One region of the Shewanella sp. VK101 genome, then DNA from elsewhere that is predicted to be linked to it. Evidence: predicted binding sites of a transcription regulator. Region 1 holds the regulator's gene; each other region holds the start of a gene.

What was found. Region 1 encodes LexA, which represses DNA repair genes until DNA is damaged. Its sites were predicted from a motif close to TACTGTATNNNNATACAGTA; they were not measured.
Region 2: recG (ATP-dependent DNA helicase RecG) is a predicted target of LexA. The motif match lies at 4,114-4,133, and genes of this name have one in related genera.
Region 3: ACSHSR_RS12405 (DNA topoisomerase III) is a predicted target of LexA. The motif match lies at 3,845-3,864, and genes of this name have one in related genera.

What each region holds. Positions count from the first base shown of each region.
Region 1 is NZ_CM151402.1:92,373-97,904, reverse strand. Features, by position in the region: gene plsB (glycerol-3-phosphate 1-O-acyltransferase PlsB) at 1-1,578, opposite strand, end outside; gene lexA (transcriptional repressor LexA) at 1,845-2,465, shown strand; gene ACSHSR_RS00430 (cell division inhibitor SulA) at 2,462-2,953, shown strand; partial or broken gene coxB (cytochrome c oxidase subunit II) at 3,422-4,543, shown strand; gene ctaD (cytochrome c oxidase subunit I) at 4,562-5,532, shown strand, end outside.
Region 2 is NZ_CM151402.1:4,571,297-4,576,828, reverse strand. Features, by position in the region: gene ACSHSR_RS20290 (beta-ketoacyl synthase chain length factor) at 1-722, opposite strand, end outside; gene ACSHSR_RS20285 (DUF3014 domain-containing protein) at 967-1,833, opposite strand; gene recG (ATP-dependent DNA helicase RecG) at 2,022-4,097, opposite strand; gene ACSHSR_RS20275 (YrhK family protein) at 4,270-4,509, opposite strand; gene ACSHSR_RS20270 (ZZ-type zinc finger protein) at 4,686-5,291, opposite strand; gene ACSHSR_RS20265 (nuclear transport factor 2 family protein) at 5,337-5,532, opposite strand, start outside.
Region 3 is NZ_CM151402.1:2,757,102-2,762,633, reverse strand. Features, by position in the region: gene ACSHSR_RS12430 (TonB-dependent receptor) at 1-1,876, opposite strand, end outside; gene ACSHSR_RS12425 (hypothetical protein) at 1,903-2,130, opposite strand; gene ACSHSR_RS12420 (hypothetical protein) at 2,456-2,788, shown strand; gene ACSHSR_RS12415 (VOC family protein) at 2,855-3,229, shown strand; gene ACSHSR_RS12410 (hypothetical protein) at 3,336-3,710, shown strand; gene ACSHSR_RS12405 (DNA topoisomerase III) at 3,898-5,532, shown strand, end outside.

The DNA.
Region 1 (5,532 bases):
GCTGGCAGCGGCGGCATCGTTGATATGAGTCATCACCCTATTGGCCAGAGTATTAACCGCCGGGGTCAGCCAGCTGGGTTTCTGCTCGGGATCGGCCGCCACTTCTTCGCGCCAGTTGGGCGCCGCTTCACTGAGGAAGTTTTGCAGCGTCACAGGCTCACCAAAGTTCACATACCCCTGACCGAAATTGCCCAGCTTACGCAAGGCGCCAACCACCTGCCAAACAGATTCTTTCTGCTTTTTCTTGCCGCTGAGTTCTTTGTGGTAAGTGGCCACTTCCATGACATGGTCGTAGCCCAGGTACACGGGCACCAGAGTCACCGGCCGTTCAATGCCCCGCAGCACAGAGTTGACTGTCATCGCCAGCATCCCTGTCTTGGGTGACAACAGCCGCCCGGTACGAGAGCGGCCACCTTCGGTGAAGTATTCGACCGAATAGCCTTTGGCAAACAGCTGATCCAGATACTCGCGGAACACAGCGGTATAAAGCTTGTTACCGTTGAAGCTGCGGCGGATGAAGAAAGCACCACCGCGGCGGAACATGGGCCCGGCGGGCCAGAAGTTCAAGTTGATACCGGCGGCTATATGGGGCGGAACCATACCCTGAAAATAGAGAATATAGGAGAGCAGCAGGTAATCCATATGACTGCGGTGGCAAGGCACATAAACTATCTCATGCCCATCGTGGTGCAGCTGGCGTATCTGCTCGGCGCCCTTGATGTTGATCCCCTTGTAGAGCTTGTTCCACAACCAGGTGAGGATCCGCTCGGCAATACGCACCAGGCTGTCGGAATAGTGGGCAGCAATCTCATCGAGGTATTCTTCCGCCATCTCCCTGGCTCTAGCCTCGGGGATCTTCTTGGCAGCGGCCTCTTCTTTAATCGCCTTTTTCAGCGTTTCCGAACGCAGCAACTCATTGAACAGAGCCTGACGGTTGGGCAGCACGGGCCCAGTCATCACCTTGCGTTGCCGGCGGAAATGTACCCTGGCCACCCGTGACAACTTATGGGCAATAGCCTTGTCGGTCCCATGTTCATCGGCCATCAGCCGCAACGACACGGCATTGGAAAACTGCACAAAGTTGTCGCGCCCCAGAAACAGGATCATCAGAAACTTGCGCAGCCAAGTGGGATTTTCCCGCTCAAATACGGCGGCACGCATGCTGTCATCTTCCTTACCCGGAGTGCGGCCCCAATAGAGGCTCACTGGCACCAATTGAATATCCAGTTGTGGATTGGCCTGATGCAGGTTCAGCAGAGAAGTGAAACAGCTGAGAAATGGCTTGTTGCTCTTGCGCTTGCCGAATAGGGGCTTGGCTCCTTCCAGGCAGACGACTCGGGGAACGGTAATATCATCAACCTTGAGTGCCTCATAAGGACAAGGCAAACCAAACTTACGGGTGACTTCCGCCAATGCCGCAATATCACTGACAGATTCCGTCTTCATTACATAGGCCATCGGCTTAGCCGGATCCAGGTTCAAATCGGCGAAAGGATCCTGAGGCACCACAGTGGTATGCACCAGCTTGCTTTGGAGCCAGCGAAGAGATTTAAACCAGAATGAATCTTGTTTGGACATGTTTTTTTCAGTGTCTGAGCCACAATCAATAGCCCAATAGAATACCAGAATTTCCTGAACCTTAGCTAGGGAAGGTGCGAACCGGCCCCGGCAGTTCCTCTGGCCAATGCCTTGAACTCCCCATGCTGCATGGGCCAAGCCGTTAAAACCAAAGCACCGAATGGCTTACTTAGCCACTCCCTAAAAGTTTCAGTTTTGGTTAATACTTGCACTGATAAAAATACTGTATATACTAACAGGTACTGTATGAAAAAACAGGAATCACCATGAGACCACTGACACCGCGCCAGGCACAGATTCTGGAACTGATTAAACGCAATATAGCCGACACCGGCATGCCGCCAACCCGGGCCGAAATTGCCACCCGGCTGGGCTTCAAGAGCGCCAATGCCGCCGAGGAACACCTCAAGGCATTGGCCAAGAAAGGCTGTATTGAGATCATGCCAGGCACCTCTCGTGGTATTCGCCTGCCTCATGATGAACAAGCGGAGTCAGAAACAGGCTTGCCCCTGATTGGTCAGGTTGCCGCCGGTGAACCCATACTGGCTCAGGAACACGTTGAGCAGTATTACCAGGTCGACCCTGGCATGTTCCACCCCAATGCCGACTTTCTGCTACGGGTACGCGGCGACAGCATGAAGAACATAGGTATTCTCGAAGGTGATCTCCTGGCGGTTCACAAGGTACAGGAAGCCCGTAACGGTCAAGTCGTGGTGGCCAGGGTTGAAGACGATGTAACTGTGAAACGCTTTGAAAAGAAAGGTAATGTGGTTTATCTACATGCCGAGAACGAGGCTTACTCCCCAATAAAAGTCGACCTGACTTTCCAGCCATTGACCATTGAAGGACTGGCGGTAGGGATAATACGCAATGGAGACTGGCTATGAGCATAATGACTGGCAACGCCCCAAGACACCCAGGCCTGTGGACAGACACCGGTATTGCCGGCAATCAGCCTTGGCAACATACCGGTATCTCCAGCTTGGCCAGCCATAGCCAGGGACGTCAGGAATTATTGCGCCTCTGCCCTCAATTGGCGCAATTGAGTCAACAGGGACGCTGGATAGTCTTGATTAACGCCCCGGCCAGCATAGGTTACAAAGAAACCTTAGCAAGGGCCGGTGTCAGAATGGATAGAGTACTCTTGGTGCGCACCAAGGATGAAGTAGAAGCCTTGTGGGCAACGGAAAGAGCCCTGACCAACGGCACCTCCAGTGCAGTGATCAGTTGGATAGACAGCCTGGATGCCCGTGATAACCGCCGATTGCAGCTGGTCGCCCGTAACGCCAGAGCCATGGGCATAGTGTTGGAAACGGGACAGCAGGCGAAAGAGGTGGATAACCACCTCAACGAACTTACCCACTCCATCCATTGATTGTGTTTAAAGGCCATCCCTGGGATGGCCTTTTTTCTGTGCCTTTTTGGTGCAATGCCTTCCCCTGTCAATCGGCGGCAAACCGCGCAGCTCTGCTACTCACACAGAATTCACCTCTGGATTAACAGACGCTTTTTTTTCATATAGTTAGAAAACATCGTGATCTTGATCAATATTTAATCTACAAGTAATGTAAGAACAACGATTGTGTTATCTCCATGCAATTCGTCGTAGGTTGACCGCCCCATTTCGATTCATAGCGAGTGGTGCCGTCGCCGGAAATGCTGAGTATATTCAGCGGTAAGTGCAACAGTGGTCACCACCTGTATACCTAGAGCTAAGTGAAACCGCCGCCGCACTTTGAAGTCATCGTTGCTTTTTTGGGAACTGAAGAGTTTGCATAGAGCAAAGACTTACTGTGTGACTCTTCTTTGTAGTTGCGAATGCAATTGACAGAGGAGATGTCTTGTGAAGCAATGGCTGTGTGTTTTGCTGACCTTGTTGTGCGTCAGCTTGTTGTCTCCAGGCGCTCAGGCAGATATGCCCTTGAATATGACTCAAGGGGTAACTGAGATCAGTGGCAAGGTGTATCACCTGCACATGATCATTCTTTATATCTGTTGCGCCATAGGTTTGGTCGTATTCGGCGTGATGATCTACGCCATGATCAACCATAGGAAGTCCAAAGGGGCAGTCTCGTCCCAATTCCATGAAAGTACCAAGGTAGAAATTGCCTGGACGCTTATCCCCTTTTTAATCCTGATCCTGATGGCAATCCCCGCAACCAAAACGCTGATTGCCATGGAAGATCCCAGTGATGCCGACCTGACGGTCAAGATCACCGGCTCGCAATGGAAATGGCACTACAGCTATTTCGGCGAAGACATCGACTTCTTCAGCATATTGGCAACGCCGAGATCCCAGATAGAAGGCCAGGAAGCCAAGGGCGAGCACTACTTACTTGAAGTCGACAAGCCTTTGGTATTGCCCATCAATCGCAAAGTCCGATTCCTGATGACCTCAGATGATGTGATCCACTCCTGGTGGGTGCCCGCCTTTGCCGTCAAAAAAGACGCCAATCCCGGTTTTATTAACGAAGCCTGGACCCGGGTGGACAAACCGGGGATCTACCGCGGCCAATGTGCCGAGCTTTGCGGTAAAGACCACGGCTTTATGCCGATTGTGGTGAAGGTACTGGCAGAAGATGAGTTTGACGCCTGGATGGCGGAACAGAAACAAGCCGCGGCTACGGCCGCCGAAGAAGCTCAGGCGGCCCTCAGTGAGACCATGAGCCATGATGAGGCCATGGCGCTTGGCGAACAGATCTATATGGCGCGTTGCGCCGCCTGTCATCAGCCCAACGGCGCCGGACTTCAAGGGGTGTTCCCGGCGCTCAAGGGCAGTGCTATTGCCATAGGCCCAATCGCTGCCCATCTGGACATAGTGATCCATGGCAAGACAGGCACCGCCATGCAGGCCTTCGGCAAACAGATAACCGCCAAGGAACTGGCTGCTGTGGTGACCTATGAGCGTAATGCCTGGGGCAATAATACAGGCGACACAGTGCAAGCCGCCGATGTCAATAACCACGGGCAGTAGGGGGAGAAGATGAACTCATTCAGTCAAGATGCCGAAGCCGGCGTTCAGGAAATCGCTGAACAGGAACACCAGCATCATCACGCCCCCAAGGGGATCATGCGCTGGTTGCTGACCACCAACCATAAAGACATAGGCACACTCTATCTCTGGTTCAGCTTCATCATGTTCCTGATAGGGGGCGCCATGGCCATGGTGATCCGTGCTGAGCTATTCCAGCCCGGATTGCAACTGGTCGAACCCAACTTCTTTAACCAAATGACCACAGTTCATGGCCTTATCATGGTTTTTGGCGCCGTGATGCCGGCCTTTACCGGTCTGGCCAACTGGTTGATCCCCATGATGATAGGTGCGCCGGATATGGCGCTGCCGCGGATGAACAACTGGAGCTTCTGGATTTTGCCCTTCGCCTTCCTGATCCTGCTTAGCTCATTGTTTATGGAAGGTGGCGGCCCCAATTTTGGCTGGACCTTCTATGCCCCATTGTCGACAACTTATAGCGCCGACAGTACAGCCTTGTTTGTTTTTTCAATACATATCATGGGGATAAGCTCAATTATGGGGGCTATCAACGTGATAGTCACCATAGTGAATCTGCGCGCACCTGGCATGAACTGGATGAAGCTACCCCTGTTCGTCTGGACCTGGCTTATCACCGCCTTCCTTCTGATAGCCGTTATGCCTGTATTAGCCGGGGCTGTGACCATGGTACTCACAGACAAATTCTTCGGCACCAGCTTCTTCGATGCCGCCGGCGGCGGAGATCCTGTGATGTTCCAGCATATTTTCTGGTTCTTCGGCCACCCCGAGGTGTACATAATGATATTGCCGTCATTCGGCATCATCTCGGCCATCATTCCGGCATTCAGTCGCAAGCCTTTGTTTGGCTACGCCTCAATGGTCTACGCCACCGCCAGCATCGCGATCCTCTCCTTCCTGGTGTGGGCACATCACATGTTCACCACAGGTATGCCTGTCTTTGC
Region 2 (5,532 bases), 470 kb from region 1:
GGCTCCCTTGAGGGTTCCAGCTGCCAATGCCAATGGGCCAGTTGCCCCTGGATTGCCGTGCCGTTTGCCAGTGCCTGCAGCAGTGCGCCGAAGCTCAGCGGCTGCCCGGCGCCGGTCTGCTGGCTCAGGGTAACTCGGGCGATGCCGGTAACATCGGCCGGGGCCAGCTGCAGAGACAAGGCCAGTGGCAGTTCCATCTCTTGGGTAAATTCATCATAGACGGGCGGCACAGGGTCATCGCCGAACACCAATAGCAGGGGGCTGGGGTCCTCGGCCAACTGGGCCCAGGCTTCCAACATGGCTTGGGATAGGGTATCTGTGCCCGCCGCCACTGAAGTGGAAGCGCCAGTATTACCCGTGACTATGCCAAACAGACCGCTGGCGGTGTTGTGAACCGATTGGCTGAAACCCATGGGAGAGAGCGGCTGCCTGGCAATAATATCCTGCAGCAGTTCTATGGTGCGATTGAGTTCGCCATGGCGCGAGGCAAATACGCTGCGGCATTGGCTGGGGGCTTCAGCCTGAAAGGCGGCTTCCAGCATCATCTTGCTCAGGCGGCTGAAACGGCGCCGCTGCATGGCGGCAACCTGGGGTAACTTGGGGGCAATGCGATCGCTGTCATCAAGGGCGCAGTTGCTACTTTGCCACTGCTGCCAATCTTGCTGCTGTTGATACTCCGGGGACCAGGCTCCCCAGGAGAGAATACTGAACGCTAGTTGCACTGCTTTGCCTCTGACACAGATCTTTGTTGCTATCCCTTACGGGTCGTGAGGGAGTGAATCTGTCGGGTCGGAATGCGACCGCCGTACCGATTGCCCGTTCCCTCTGAAACACCGGTACAAAGGGCCATATTCTACACTGAAAGTACGGGTTTTAAGAAGGGGTTTAGGTTACAGCTAAAGATCAGTTACAACTTTTCGCTAACAAGGGAATCACCCGGCGGGCGCCGGGTGATTCAGATGCCGCTCAGTTGCTCAGCTGGCTCTGCAGCCGCCGCAGTACCGTCTTGATCTTACGAGTGTTGTCGGGACCCATACGTACCAGCATTTTCTGCGCGTTGGGCAGGGTTTCCAGTTTGGGATCGACAAACTTGTAGTTCACGCTGATGGCGTACAGCTCGATAGGATCTTCTATCACTGGGGTTGCCAACAGCACCTTGATGGCTTGTTGCATCCGCTCATCGAATTTGAGATTGGGGTAACCCAGCTCATCGAAGGCCTGCTCCAGCAGCGGCGACAACTGACGATAGGTGTTGAGCAACTGCTCGTCGTTGAGGCCGGTGAGGAAGTCGGCGTAAAGGTCGTATCTGTGGTAGCTATCCGGATCCAGATAGGTCTTGTTGGAGATTTCAGATACTGTGAAGGTGTCGCTCGGGCCTTTCATCGGACTGGTTTTACGGGCCAGTTCGCCTTGGGCCAGATTATCGACAAACACCACGAACTGGCGTACCAGATCTTGTTCAACCAGCAGTGGCTCTATCTTCATGCCATCAGCCATTGCCACGGCCTTTTCATGAACATATTCATCACTTTCGGCCAGTGAAGGCAGAGGTTGTTCCGGCTCGACTTCGGGCTGAACCACTTCAGGTTCTGGCTCGGGTACGGTTTCAGGTTCAGGCACCGGGACTTGGGTTTGCAGCGGTTCGCTGGGAGCGGGTTCGGGGAGTTCAACCTGGGTGGGCTCTGCTGCTTGCTGCGGCTCTTGTTCGCCGCTGAAATAGTAGTAGGCTCCTCCTGCAATCAGCAATACCAACACCAATAGGATGATAGCAATGCCACTGTTGCCAGAGGACTTTTCCTGCGGCGCGATTCTATCTTCTTGATTGACTTGCATTGGATTTCCTTTCATTGATACCTGTGAGGCAGCGCCTCTCCCATTCTGCAAATATTGGCCATCTTGTCCAGCGTTCGGCCGCCTGGCAGCAGGATTTATTTGTGAAATATTGCCAGTAGAGCAGATCCTGTGGTGATTGACTTGAACCCCGGCTGAACTCTCGGCAACTTTGTGACGTTTTTAGCGCACTAGGCCTGAACATACTGCTGCCGGTCGCCCAGCCAACGCTGAATGATGGCATCGACATTCTCCGGTGCCTGGCTCATCACGTGGCGAGCCAGTTTCTGGATGTGGGGAATAAGCGCCTGATCCCGTACCAGATTGGCCACCTTCATATCGGCTATACCTGTCTGGCGGGTGCCCAACACTTCACCCGGGCCGCGGATCTCCAGATCTTTTTGGGCAATGACAAAGCCGTCGTTGCTCTGACGCAATACTCCAAGCCGTTTGGTAGCCGTGTGTGACAGCGGTGCCTTATACAGCAGGACGCAGTGGCTGGCCACGGCGCCGCGACCGACCCGGCCGCGCAACTGGTGCAGCTGTGCCAGCCCGAGCCGTTCCGGGTTTTCGATGATCATCAGACTGGCGTTGGGCACATCGACCCCCACTTCAATGACTGTGGTGGCCACCAACAACTTGAGGTCGCCGCGTTTGAAGCTGTCCATGACTTGTTGTTTTTCAGCGCTCTTCATTCGGCCATGTACCAGGCCTATGCTCAGCTCCGGCAGGGCGGTACGCAGTTCTTCGCAGGTGTCTTCGGCTGCCTGGCATTCGAGCACTTCGGATTCTTCGATAAGGGTGCAGACCCAGTAGGCCTGGCGACCGTCATTGAGCGCCGCCTGACGTACCCTGTCGATCACCTCCTGACGCCGACTGTCACTGATGGCCACTGTGGTGACCGGGGTACGCCCCGGCGGTAACTCGTCGATGATGGAGGTATCCAAATCCGCATAGGCGGTCATTGCCAGGGTGCGGGGAATAGGGGTCGCCGTCATGATCAGCTGGTGGGGATGAAAACCCTGGCTGATGCCTTTCTCTCTCAGCCCCAGGCGCTGATGTACGCCGAATCTGTGTTGCTCATCTATGATGATCAACGCCAGCTTGTGAAACTGTACCTGCTCTTGAAAGATGGCGTGGGTACCTATCACCATGTGGGCACTGCCGGAGGCGATATCCTCCAGCGACTGGGCCCTGGCCTTGCCCTTGAGCTTGCCCGCCAGCCAGCCGACTTTGAGCCCCAATGGCTCCAGCCATTGACTGAAATTAATTGCATGTTGCTCGGCCAACAGCTCTGTGGGCGCCATCATGGCCACCTGATAACCGTTTTCTATCGCCTGCAGTGCGGCCATGGCCGCCACCAGGGTCTTGCCCGAGCCAACATCGCCCTGAACCAGGCGCATCATGGGTTGTGGCTTTTCAATATCACGGCCGATATCTGCCACCACTCGCTGCTGCGCCCCCGTAGGTTTAAAGGGCAAGGCGGCGAGGAAGGGATTGAGTAAAGCGCCGGTGGCGGGCAAAGGCACGGCTTTGTCATGATTACTGCGCTCTCTGAGTTTGAGCATAGACAGGTTATGTGCCAGCAGTTCTTCCTGCACCAGGCGTTGCTGCGCCGGGTGTTGCCCCTGTTCCAGACGGTAGATATCGACATCCGCCGGGGGCCTATGCAGGGTGCGCACCGCCTGGGCCAGGCTTTGCTGATTGGGGCGCAGCGCCTCGGGCAGCAACTCTTGTAGTCCATCGTCCTGCAGCAGGCTTAGAGCCTGCTCGGTCAATTTCATCCAGCTGGCCTGCTTGAGCCCTTCAGTGGTGGGGTAGATGGGTGTCAGGGTCTCGCTGAGGTTGGGCGGTTCGTCGCCCTTGAGTATTTTGTAATCCGGATGAATGATCTCGGCCTGGTGGTTACCACGGCGTACTTCGCCGTAGGCTCTAATAGTCAGTCCTTGTTGCATGGCATTGCGCTGGGCGGCTGAGAAATTGAAGAATCTCAGGGTCATGGTGCCGCTGTCATCACGGACATTGCAGATCAACATGCGCTTGCGGCCATTGATGATCTGGCTGGATTGGATTTCGGCTTCTATGGTGCCGTAGCTGCCGGGTGTGAGGCTGGCTATGGGGTAGATGCGGGTTCTGTCTTCATAGCGCAGCGGCAGGTGGAACAGCAGATCCTGTACCGTGTTGATTCCGAGCTTGTGCAGTTTCTCAGCCATTTTAGCGGCTACGCCCTTGAGCTCGGTGATAGCAATAAGATCCAGTCTCTGCAAACCTTTAGCACCGGATTACTGTGAATTTATACATATACTATCAGAGAAATAGCCCTTGGCAATGCGTTGCTTTTATCGGCCGGGTAAAGTGTGGCGCAATGGCGGCAGGGCTTCTGCCTGGGTGGGCGGGTGTATGGCAAAAGCCCTGATATATTTGTGACGGATTAATCTGTCAGTGCCACCAGTTCAGCAGGGTGACCAGGGGCTTTATCAGTAGCTGAACACTGCCTATTACAAACAGCCAGGCGCCGATAAGGGTGTGAACATCGGTGAGAAAAAAGAAGCTGCCCAGTAGAAAACAGAGCGCGACTATCAGGTCGCTTAGGGTATTGAACAAGGCGTGTTTGGGAAGAGGGGTGGCGGGGGCTTTGATATCTTGCTCGGCAAAATATCGCTGCTTACTGTCGATCATGGTTCCTTCTTGGTAGTTATGATTTGCCGCGATACCTTAACGCTGCTACCTTCCGAGTGCAAATCTAATTCCCTAATTATTTGTTTTAATGAGAATAAATATATCTACATAACCATAAGATTAAGTTAACAACTTGCATCTTGGATTCGGCAGGCTTGGCAAAAGAGTAGCGTAACTTAACGGCCCAGGCCTGAACCCTGGCTAACGGTTATTTCACCGTTAAAGCCTATCAGTTCGGCGAGTGTTTGTGCGTAGGCTCTGGCCTTGTCTGTGGCCTGCTTTTGGGGTTTGAACAGGCCAAAACCGAGTCGCTCACGCTCAGCAAAACAGAGTACCACGCTGACACTTATGAGCTCTTCGTCAGTCAGGTGTTCAAGCATGTGACTTCTGGATCTTTCGTTATGGGTATTGCGTTGCAGCTCTATGCGGCAGAGTTGACTGAGAGGCTTGCTTTTTCTGCCTCGGAAGAAGCAGCCCTGTTGCAGATCCAAAGTTACGGGTTTGAGCTGGCGGTAGAGGTTCAGGCCCATGATGATACCGCTGAGCCCCAGCACTATGGCTATGATGGCAGTTGTAAACCAAGTGTCCTGTCTGGCGGGGTCCAACACCAGTACTCCCAGTATTCCGGCAAGCATCAATAATAGTCCCCAAAGCGCGTATTTCAGTTGCGTTTGCCTGCTGCGCCAGATGAGTTTCAACTTGCCCGGCTCAGCCTCGATCTCTGTCATCAGCATATGCTGCTGATATTGGCAGAGCCTGGCCTGCTGTGGGTTTTTGGTCATAAAATGGTCGCCATGAAATCAGTAGTTTGTCGTAAAACCCAGTGCTCAAGCCAGTAGGCTCGAGTGAGCCGCTATCAGTTGCCAGCCGCTTGCCCTGTGCAGCCAAACCCGGGTAAAGCGAAAACGGCCGTTGGCTGGCGTTTTGGCATAGCTGCCCTGAATATTCACCTCTGCCGATACTATCGCAGTCTCCTGATGCAGCCGTATCTCTTCGGCCAGGGTGTCTATCCGAGTGATATTG
Region 3 (5,532 bases), 2.3 Mb from region 1:
CATCAATCCAGTCGGCGCCATTTTTGATTTCACTGCGAACCAGATGCAGGTTGCTGCCCACCTGCCAGGCGCTGCTGATATCGAAGTTCAGTTGGGCTTCCAGGCCATAGGTGCGTTTATCGTTGTCCTTGACTTCTATGGTCAGATCGCTGCGATTGACCTCAATCACCTTATCCGAGATGGCGTAATACAGACTGGCCTGGGCCTGCCAACGGTCGGCCAGATAGCGCCAGCCCAGCTCAAAGGAGTCGGTCTTGATGCCATCGAGGCGGGAATCATTGATATTAATGCTGTTGGTCAGCTGCAGATAACCATCGGCATCGGCCTGATAGCTGCCGCGACCATAGTATTTGGACAGATCCGGCAGCTCAAAACCCTGCGAGTAGGCGAGCCACAGTTGCTGATCCCGGCTCAATTTAGCCACCAATCCCAGGTTAACCAGGCCGACATGGTAGTCTGTGCTGCCGCCCTTGATAGCATCGGCGCCCGGCGCCTTACCCTGGGCAATCGCCACCTGTTGGTTATAGCCGATAAAGTCATCGACGTTGTTGTCCATCTGCTGATAACGATAACCTGCGTTGAGCACCAGATAGTCGTTGATATCCCAGCTGCCCTGCAGGAAGGCTGCGATGGACTCGACACTGAAGTCGACATATCGGCCTGTGGTGAACAGCTCCTTCATGGTCAAACCGCCACTCTGGTTGGCGGCGTCGAGATCAAAACTCATCTGATCCGAGTCGAAGCTCTCCTTGTCCCAGTCGATGCCCCAGGTGAGTTTGAGGCTGTCGCTGGGCTTGGATTCCAACACGGCTTTCAGGCCATATATGCCGGTGTTTTGTGACGAGGCCGAGAAGTTGTAAACCCCGAGGGTTTCACTGACGTAAGGGAAGGGGTGAAAGTCGAGATCTTCCTTGCGATAAAAGCCTTGCAGGTACAAGGTTTGGCCGAGAAAGTCCGCCTGGGTATAGTTGAGGTTCAGTAAGGTACGATCGGTTTTGGGGCTGCGATCGGCATTCAACCCCTTGCGGCTTTCGAGCAGGGAAGCATCTGAGGTAACGCCGCTGAAGTTTTCCCCCATATAGAGGCCGTGGTCGCCATCGGACTCATTATTGTAAAACTGCACCATGGCACTGAGGGTGGCATTGTTTGGCAGGCTCCAGTCCAGATTGGCCATCAGATCATAACCTTGGGTGTACTGCATGCCGGTTTGGGTGATATCCGGCATCACCTGATTGCCGCTGCCGTCGAACCACTGGCCATTTTCCTGCCAGGCGGCACTGAAACGTCCCTTGAGGGTATCGCTGCCTCCGGCCACGGCAAAGGCGGCGCGGTAATCCAAGTCATCACTGCCGTTAAAACCCGATTTGAAACCTGCTTCGGCTTCAAAGGTATCCAGGCTGTCGGCGGCTTTTTTGGTCACTATATTGATAGCGCCGCCCAAAGCACCGCCGCCATAGAGGGCTGAGGCGCCGGCCAAGACTTCAATGCGGGCGATGTTAAAGGGATCTATGCTGTCCAACTGGCGGCTGATCCCTCTGGAGGTGTTCATGGATACGCCGTCTATCAGCACCACCATGGCGCGGCCGCGCATGTTCTGACCAAAGTTGGTCCGGCCCTGGCTGGATACGTCCATGGAGGGAACCAGGGCGGCCAACATCTCTTTCACGCCTTTGCCGCTGTCTATCTGCTCGCGAATGCTGTTTTCATCGATTAGCCAAACCGTGCTGGAGAGCTCGCTTATCTGGGTAGGGGTACGGTTGGCGCTGACCACCATGCGCTCCATCTGAGCTTCTTCGGCCATGGCGGCCCCCATCAGCAGCAATTGACTGCTGACAGCAGCAGCGACAAGGCTCATCCGAACCATGGATTTGGGCATAACATTCTCCTAAACAACTCAAGGGGTTAAATGAGGCACCAGACAGGGACCCAGCAGGCAAACACCAGGCTGAGCGTCTTCTTGCCGGGTTGGTATCCCAAGGCTAAAGACAGCACCAAGCCTGGTGCCAACAGCAGGATCAACAGCCGGGCATCCAGCCCAAAACTGGCCAATACCAGCATGATTGCCAGCAAGACCAATCCCTCACACCAAAGCAGTTGGTTACAGCGCAACAACAGCGGGGACGTTTCCATATTATTTGGCCTCCTGAAAGATGTTGCATTTTAATTGCAAACAAGAATGGTTCGCAATTGAATTTACACTGAGTGATGGAAAAGTGAGCTTATGGAGGTATGAATATTTCCATAATTAAATCATGGGTATGTGAAGATATCTTCGAATAGTGCTTTGAAGAGGGACCGCAGTTGGGACACTTGGTTTTGACTGTCGGAAAAATAAGGGTTTGCTCTTGGCCTGGAAAGTCTCGACCGGGCTTTCATGGTTGATTTCAGCCGCTGATAGGGCATAGATTACGGCAAGGTAGAAAGGGAAATACTGAGAAAGGTTGTATTCAACACTATGGACAAGTTACTGGAAAATCTGTTTTCAAAGCGCGCTGATGAGCTGGATGCCTTGCTGGATAAAAGGGATGAAGCGGCATTTGATAATGCTTGGGTGCATTTAAATCAGCAAGTAGGCGAGGTTGATGCTCACTTGGATAACAAATTTGATAGCAAAGCGTTGTTTATAAAATTGTCCGAAGCGACCAATTGTCACGAGATATGCTGTTATATCACAGATGACCTGGAGCTGATTGAGAAAGCTCGGACCATGGGCTTGGAGTCAAGGTTTCTGGATTATTTAAAGCAAAGCTATCGGCAAGGTCAGGTGCCTTGCGAATGGTTAGGCTAAAAAACAGACTCGCTCTTGCATATCGGCGGCGTTGCCGGCTTGAGCAGATTTCAGGAGACTTGTTTGATGAAAGTGAAACGAATCGTAGCCAATGTGGCTGCTGCCGACCTGGACGCAGGTCAAGTATTTTATGAATCGATTTTTGGTCTTGAGCTGGTTATGGACCATGGCTGGATTAAAACCCTTGGCTCAGCTGAAGAGATGAAAATTCAAATCAGTTTGGCAACCGAAGGCGGCTCAGGGACGCCGGTGCCAGATCTCTCTATTGAGGTGGACAATCTTGATTTGGTGCTTCATCGGCTGAGAGCGCAAAACATAGAGATTGAATACGGGCCAATCTCAGAGCCTTGGGGTGTGCGCCGCTTTTATATCAGAGATCCGTTTGGGAAATTGCTCAATGTACTTCAACATGATCCGGATATACTCCTAACTTCAAATTGAATAGTGAATGATTTTACTTAAATAACCCATTGATTTCACTATGGCCACCCCAGGTGAATTGCTTTTACCCCGGGGCTGAGCGTCGGGCCAATAAGGAATGAAGCAGATGCAGTTACCCATAGAGTATTACTGGTTGAAAGCGCATAAATTTGCAGGACTCATGCCTTGGTGGTTTATCGATGAACCCGGCGGACCCGGGCTGAGAATGGAGTACCAAAAAGAAACCGGGGAGGACTTCTATCCCATCGCCAGGCGGCAAGATAATGACAGCGTCGCCGGGTTTAAAGTGATTGACGGCGAAATACAAAAAGAGCTGGTCTCTGTCCATTTAACCTGGACAGGAAAGCGCGAACAGCAAGGTTTTCCGACCAGGGCCGTGTACAAGGATATTTTTTCCTGGTTGTCAGAAGAAGTCCTTCCCGAAACAGCTGACTGGGTAAGTGAAGAATTCCTGGCGGAGTTTGAGGAGGAAAATAGATAGCTGCGCTGTGTTTAGTTGCTTTGTTTAGTTGCCTTGTTCAATCGCCTTGTTCTATCAACTTTGCCCAATCAAGCTTAGTTAATCATGCCATTACCCACAGAGGGTTTGCAGCCGACAGATGACTTGGCTAGAATTACTGTAATTTTATCCAGTAATACTGTTCAGTGACAGTCAAAGGACGCAGTGGATGATCCTCTATATCGCCGAAAAGCCTAGCCTTGGGCGCGCCATCGCCGAGGTGCTCCCCAAACCCCATCGCAAACATGAGGGCTATATCGAGCTTGGCAACGGTGATTGTGTTTCCTGGTGTATAGGTCATCTGCTGGAGCAAGCTGAGCCGGATGCTTACGATCCCGCCTACAAGTCCTGGCAGTTGGAACATCTGCCGATTGTCCCGTCCGATTGGCAGATTAAACCCAAAGCCAGCAGTCGCGGCCAACTCAGTGTCTTGCGTAAATTGATCAAGCAGGCCAGTGAGTTGGTCAATGCCGGCGATCCGGACCGGGAAGGGCAGTTGTTGGTGGATGAAGTGATTGCCCATCTTGGGGTCAAGGGCGATAAGTTGGCAGCGGTTAAACGCTTGTTGATAAGCGATCTCAACCCGCAGGCGGTAAAACGCGCCCTGGGGCAGATGCGCAGCAACCGCGAGTTTGTGCCATTGTCGACTTCGGCACTGGCGCGTAGCCGAGCCGATTGGCTCTACGGCATGAATATGACCCGTGCCTATACCCTGCAGGGGCGCAAGGTGGGCTATCAGGGCGTGCTGTCGGTCGGTCGGGTGCAAACCCCTGTGCTTGGTTTGGTTGTCCGGCGCGATCTGGAAATCGCTGCCTTTGTGCCCAAACCTTTTTATGAAGTACTGGCCCATCTTAGCACCCAAGAGGGGAGCTGTTTCAACGCCCGCTGGCAGCCCAGTGAGGCCTGTCAACCTTGGATGGACGAGGAGGGGCGGGTGCTCTCCCGCGGTTTGGCGATGAATGTGGTCGGCAGGATCACCGGCCAACCCGGCCGGGTTGACGAGCTGGAGCGCAAGCAAAGACACCAGGCACCGCCTTTGCTCTACAGTCTGTCAGCGCTGCAGATTGATTGCGCCAAACGCTTCGGTATGAGCGCCAAAGAGGTGCTGGATACGGCGCAGTCCCTGTACGAACGGCATAAATTGATAACCTATCCGCGCTCCGATAGCCGTCACCTGCCCAAGGCGCAGTTACAGCTGGCCCCGGCAGTCTTGAATGCCATTACCCAAGGGGCGGCAGAGCTGCTGCAAGGCTGTGAAGCGCCCAATCCCGCCCTTAAGTCCAAGGCCTGGAATGATGCCAAAGTGGACGCCCATCACGCGATAGTGCCTACGGAAAAGACGGCTAACCTCGGGGTTTTATCACAGCGTGAGCGTCAGGTGTATTTGCAGATCGCCCGTCAGTATTTGGCGCAGTTTTACCCTAATTATGAGTACCTTGAAACCCGCGCCGTGATCGACATTGTTGGAGGTTGTTTCGTGGCCAAGGCCAAACAGCCATTGAAACAGGGTTGGAAGCAATTGTTTGGCAAACAAAAAGCCGACGATGAAGCGGAAGATATTCAAACCAGCTTACCTGAGTTGACTCAAGGGCAGATACTGGATTGCCTTAAAGGTGAATTAGTGGAAAAGATGACCCAGGCCCCCAAGCATTTTACCGATGCCACACTGCTGGCGGCGATGACAGGAATAAGCCGCTATGTGAAAGACCCAGAGATCCGCAAAATTCTCAAGGAAACCGATGGTCTGGGCACAGAAGCGACCCGCGCCGGGATCATTGAACTCTTGTTTAAACGTGGCTTTTTG